Regions from separate parts of the Bacillus altaicus genome, predicted to be linked through region 1. Evidence: riboswitches for the same ligand, from Rfam matches in the RefSeq annotation. Region 1 holds a riboswitch; the other holds the start of a gene.
The links. A riboswitch is a leader RNA that binds a small molecule or an ion and turns the genes downstream of it on or off. The one in region 1 is predicted to bind S-adenosylmethionine.

Region 2: another riboswitch for S-adenosylmethionine. It lies ahead of ACE38F_RS02085 (bifunctional O-acetylhomoserine aminocarboxypropyltransferase/cysteine synthase); the one in region 1 lies ahead of ACE38F_RS26185 (methionine ABC transporter ATP-binding protein).

Annotation. Positions count from the first base shown of each region.
Region 1 is NZ_CM143394.1:5,088,179-5,091,363, reverse strand. It holds gene ACE38F_RS26190 (cysteine hydrolase family protein) at 145-690, opposite strand; SAM riboswitch class I at 933-1,038, shown strand; gene ACE38F_RS26185 (methionine ABC transporter ATP-binding protein) at 1,162-2,181, shown strand; gene ACE38F_RS26180 (methionine ABC transporter permease) at 2,171-2,836, shown strand; gene ACE38F_RS26175 (MetQ/NlpA family ABC transporter substrate-binding protein) at 2,857-3,185, shown strand, end outside.
Region 2 is NZ_CM143394.1:395,882-399,066, forward strand. It holds gene ACE38F_RS02080 (chloride channel protein) at 1-1,196, opposite strand, end outside; SAM riboswitch class I at 1,516-1,620, shown strand; gene ACE38F_RS02085 (bifunctional O-acetylhomoserine aminocarboxypropyltransferase/cysteine synthase) at 1,714-3,012, shown strand; gene metA (homoserine O-acetyltransferase MetA) at 2,996-3,185, shown strand, end outside.

The DNA.
Region 1 (3,185 bases):
CAAAACAGCGAGAAAAATTGACTTATTAGTCATATTTTTTAGTATTCATTTTGAGGATTTCCTGTATAATACAATTTGAAAGAAAATCTATGGTTTGACAAGAGAACACTCCTTTCGGTTTTGCTAACTGAAAGGGGTGTTTTTTTAGGTCGCTAAAAACTCTTCTGTACTCATTATATTTGCGTATACTCCATTTAAACTCGCCAAAATTGTATTATGAATATAAACAGCTGGTATAGTAGCATTCTTAAATGAAAGATCTTTTGTAGCACAAGCATCGTGTATTACGGTACAGTGAAGGCCAAAATCAAAAGCAGCCCTTACCGTAGCATCAATACACATATGGGTCATCATCCCGCAGATTACGACGTGCTCAATTCCTGAACGTTGTAATCGTTCTAGAAGATCAGTTTCTCGGAAGCTATTTGGATAATGTTTAAGGATAACGGATTCCTCTCTAAGTGGACGGACATTTTCGTGAATATGGACACCTTCTGTATTGGGTAGGAAAAAAGTAGCACTATCCTTTATAGCTACATGTTGGATATGAAAAATAGGTTCGTTTCTAATTCTAAAATGTTGTAGTAGCTGATCAGCATATTCACTTGCTTCTACGGGATTACGTAATTCCATCTTGCCATTTGGAAAATAATCATTTTGAATATCGACGAGCAAAAGGGCTGTTTTCATATATTTATCTTCCTCCGAATTCATATTGAAATACTGTTATTCAATTAGTAGAGAAGATTCTCCTCTTTAAAAGTATGAGTGAGGAGGATGTTACATAACTATAAAAATTACTATTGTATTGTGATTTTTTTATTTGAAAATTTTAATAGAGGAATAATTAATATTTTTCTAAAAAATATATTGACTCTTATTATTCTGAGTTCTATAATGAGAATTAATTAAACGACAATTAAATCGATACACTCTTATCCAGAGAGGTGGAGGGACTGGCCCTACGATACCTCAGCAACGGGTTTTTTAATACCGTGCTAACTCCAGCAAGCTTAAAGTAGGCTTGGAAGATGAGAAGATGTGAACGAGTACATATAAGTGCTCTCCTTCTTATCTTTTACAAGTGATAAGAAGGAGAGCACTTTTTATTTTACCTCGAAAGCTCTACTTCAAGTTTTACAGCATATAGGAGGGAAGAAAATGATTTCTTTTAACAATGTAAGTAAAGTATATGAATCAGGTGGGCAATCTGTTCATGCGGTGGAGGATGTAACGCTGTCAGTTGAAAAGGGCGAAATTTTTGGCATTATCGGATTTAGTGGTGCTGGAAAGAGTACGTTATTACGTTTAGTAAATATGTTAGAACGACCAACTGCAGGAACAATTTCAATAGACGATAAAGATATTACATCATTATCGGCGAAAGAGTTACGGAAACTAAGACAAAGAATTGGGATGATTTTTCAAAGCTTTAATCTATTTAATTCAAGAACAGTGTTTGGGAACATTGCTTATCCATTAAGGTTAGCGAAATTGCCGAAGAATGAGATAAAAGAAAGAGTGAATGAACTACTAAAGTTTGTTGGTTTAGAAGATAAAGCGAACTATTATCCAGAACAGTTATCAGGTGGACAAAAGCAGCGCGTTGGGATTGCAAGAGCACTTGCGACATCACCGGATATTCTCATATGTGATGAGGCAACATCAGCTTTAGATCCGGAAACAACAACAGAAATTTTAAATTTATTAAAGAAAGTAAATAGAGAGTACAATTTAACGATTCTACTTATTACACATGAAATGCACGTTGTGAAAGAAATTTGTCACCGTGTAGCTGTTATGGAAAAAGGAAAAGTAATTGAAGAAGGAAAACTGTTTGACGTTTTCACACAACCAAAAACAAAGACAACTCAAAATTTTGTACGCTCTGTTATTAATGATCACTTACCAGAAAGTGTTCTAGCGAAAATTCAAAACGGAGGTCAGATTTATCGCCTGACTTTTACTGGGGAAGAGACAGGGCAGCCTGTACTATCATATATTGCGAAAAACTATAACGTCGATGTAAATGTTCTTTACGGAAATATTATTGAACTCCAAAATGTGCTATTTGGAAATCTTCTTGTAGAACTACAAGGTGAACAGAAAGAAATTCAAAAAGCATTACAACATCTAAGACTGCAAGTGCAGCTGAAGGAGGTAGAAGCTCATGCGAGTTGATTGGAGTATATTTTGGCCTCGCATATTAGATGCGACGGGGGATACCCTCTTAATGGTAATTGTAACCCTTATATTCGCTACAATTCTTGGTATACCTCTAGGTTTGCTTTTATATGTAACGAGAAAAGGAAACTTTTTAGAAAATAAATGGGTCTTTTCTATTCTTAATATCATAATTAATACAATTCGTCCGGTTCCATTCATTATCTTTTTAGTAGCTTTAAGCCCACTAACAAGAAGTGTTATTGGAACAACGATTGGAACAGCGGCAGCAATCTTCCCAATGACGTTAGTTGCATCAATTGGTATTGCTAGAATGGTTGAAACAAATCTTGTTTCTGTTCCGAAAGGGGTAATTGAAGCAGCGCAAGCAATGGGTGCTTCACCAATTAGAATTGTTTTTGAAATCCTCGTGCCAGAAGCGTTAGCACCATTAATCTTAGGTGTAACGTTTATGACAGTTGGTTTAATTGAATTTTCAGCAGTTGCTGGGCTTGTCGGTGGTGGCGGTCTTGGTGACTTAGCGATGACATATGGTTATCAACGTTTTGATACGTCAGTGATGTTCGTAACGGTTGTTTTACTTATCATTCTCGTACAGATAGCTCAAAATTTAGGGAACTACTTTGCGAAAGTCTTTTTACGCAGATCATAAAAGGAAGAGGGGAAAAGAAAATGAAGAAAATTTTAGCATTTGCATTATCAGCGATCGTAGGAATTACAGCCTTAAGCGGCTGCTCAGGTGGAGACACAGGTGCAGGAGCTAAAGAGAAAGTAGTTCGCATTGGTGTAACTGGAACGGATGGAAACGCTTGGGAAATTGTAAAGGAAAAAGCTGAAAAAGAAGGGATTAAAGTTAAACTGATTGAGTTCTCTGATTATACAACGCCAAATAAAGCGTTAGCTGATGGAGATATTGAACTAAACTCATTCCAGCACATTGCTTTCTTAGAGCAATTTAAAAAGGAGCATAGATTAGATATTACAGCTGTTGGTACAACACA
Region 2 (3,185 bases), 420 kb from region 1:
AATGCATTGCCAATTGCAGCAGCCCCGAGCATCGGTAATAATAAATTGAGCGGGAAAAACATGAGTAATAGTAATGTTATAGCTATTGGTTTTCTTAATGCATAGCTTGAAATAGCTGTCGTGACGATGGCTACAGAAGATATTGGATCTATAGGCAGAATAGAAGCTATAGCATATCCGATACTTGATCCAGCAAATATAATGGGGAAAATATGTCCGCCGCGCCAACCCGTATTTAAACAAACGGCAGTAATACATAATTTTAAAACTCCTGAAAGAAGTAGTACCCAGAAAGATAAATGGCTCCATTCAACGACTAAATCTTTTAATTGATGTTCCCCTGAAAATAACGTGTACGGAAGAAAAGTTCCAGTAACCCCGAGTAAAATACCACCTATAATTCCAAGTGATACTTTGTATTCCCTGAAGGGGTAGATTAATTTTTCTAATGCGAATTCTAATTTGAAATAAAAGAAACCAACTATAGCACCAATGCTAGCAAGTGGTAGAAAGGCGATCCATTCATTAAGAGCAAGAGACCCTTCCCCGAAATCAACAATAAAGGATCCACGATTATCGAGTTTACTAAGTAATAAGTAAACTGAAAAACCGGCAAAAGTGGTAGCTAAATATACAATTGCCTTTTTTCCTTTCGAAAATTCATTAATTTGTTCACCCTCATTTTCATTCGGAGCTAAGTAACCGAATAATGGTGCATTAAAAATGACACTTAAAGTAGCACCAATTCCAACCTCTGTTAGTTCATTCATTCCCTTTAAAGCAAATTTAAAGCGATCTCCTACCCATGTACAAAGTCCACCGATAATTCCAACAAGTGCAGCTTCTGGTCCTAAACTAGCTCCAAATATTAAAACGATAATCGCAGTTAAAGTAGCTTTATGTACAAAACTGTATTCAATTCTACCTGTTTTTTTATATTCAGCCATCACTTCCGGCATAAGACGTGGATATGTACCGAAGTATTTTTGTGTTAAACCAACGAGGATACCACCGATGATTGTTACACAAATGGTGTAATAAGGAGGAGAAGAGAAAATAGTAGGTAAGTATCCCCAAATAAAGTGAATTCCAATATTTATTGTAACTAAAAATAACCAGACTGTAGCTCCTACCATAGCGCCTAAAAGAATGCCATATAGGACGAGTATATAGTGCATGTCCTTTTTATTTGTCATGTTGTACCTCCGTTATGTAAGTTTTAATGTAGAAAGGATTAAATATGCTAGTGTGAAATGAATTGAATATATATAGTATCTTTTTGAGTGGTTGGCTTATTCAATATATTAGGGTCTCATAAAAATTTGAAACCCACGCGGTTAAACCACTTATTTAATTCTATATATTGATCGGAGTTTTTAAAAGGTCTTTTTCAAATGAATATGGAATATATTTCTTTTATTGTTTAAATTAAATTCCTTACAATTAATTTAGAACATTCAGAAAAACTATTTGACATTAGGAAATTATTGCTATAAAATCAACGGTAATTGCATAGTCTTATCAAGAAAAGGTGGAGGGACAGGCCCGATGAAACCTTGGCAACAGCCGTATAACGGAATTGTGCCAAATCCTGCAGGTAATAATCCTGAGAGATAAGAAAGATCCTTTAGAGCGTGTTTTCAAACTGCTCCTTTCTTGTTTTCAGGGAAGGGGCAGTTTTTTATTTTGCATTAAAAGAAAGGAGAATGAGAGATGGGAGAATCATGGGGGAAAGGAACGATTTGTGTGCAAGGTGGCTATACGCCAAAAAATGGTGAGCCGCGTGTTTTGCCACTTTATCAAAGTACAACGTATAAATACGATACGTCAGATGATTTAGCAGCACTATTTAATTTAGAGGCAGAAGGATATATATATACGCGTATTGGAAATCCTACTCTAGCTGCATTTGAGCAGAAGTTATCAGATTTAGAAGGCGGTGTAGGGGCTGTTGCAACAGCTTCTGGGCAGGCAGCTATTATGCTTGCAGTTTTAAATATTTGCAGTAGTGGAGACCATTTACTTTGTTCTTCAACTGTTTACGGAGGAACGTTTAATTTATTCGGGGTGAGTTTGCGTAAGCTTGGCATCGATGTTACGTTCTTTAATCCTAATTTAACGGCAGATGAAATTGCGGCACTTGCTAATGATAAGACAAAACTCGTTTATGCAGAATCGTTAGGAAATCCAGCAATGAACGTTTTGAATTTCAAAGAACTTTCAGCGGCAGCAAAAGAATTAGAAGTACCTTTTATCGTTGATAATACATTGGCGACGCCTTATTTATGCCAGGCATTTGAATATGGGGCAAATATCATTGTCCATTCCACAACGAAGTATATTGATGGCCATGCAAGTTCTCTAGGCGGCATTGTAATAGACGGAGGGAACTTCGATTGGACAAGTGGAAAATACCCTGAGCTTGTCGAACCTGATCCGAGTTATCACGGTGTAAGCTATGTTCAAAATTTTGGAGCAGCAGCGTATATTGTGAAGGCACGAGTTCAGTTATTAAGAGACTACGGAAACTGTATGAGCCCATTCAATGCATATATTAGCAACATTGGCCTGGAAACATTGCATTTACGAATGGAGCGTCATAGTGAAAATGCTCTCGAAGTTGCTAAGTGGCTTGCTAATCATGATCGCATTGAATGGGTGAATTATCCAGGGTTAGATAGTAATGAAAATTACTCGTTAGCACAAAAGTATTTGAAAAAAGGTGCTAGTGGAGTTTTAACATTTGGTATTAAGGGCGGATTAGAAGCAGCAAAAGAATTTATCGCAAATGTAAAACTTGCAACTCTTGTAACACATGTAGCTGATGCAAGAACTTGTGTAATACATCCTGCTAGTACGACGCACAGACAATTAAGCGCAGAAAATCAGCGTTTAGCTGGCGTTACATCTGATTTAATCCGTTTATCGGTCGGTATAGAAGATGTTTCTGATATTATTGCAGATTTAGAAGCGGCGCTAGTCGGAGGCAAACAACATGCCGATCATAATTGATAAAGATTTACCAGCTCGCAAAGTATTGCAGAAGGAAAATATTTTTGTAATGACGAAGGAGCGAGCAGCAACACAAGATATACGCGCTTTGAAAATTGCTATATTAAATTTAATGCCTACAAAACAAGAAACAGAGGCGCAATTACTTCGTTTAATTGGAAATACACCGTTGC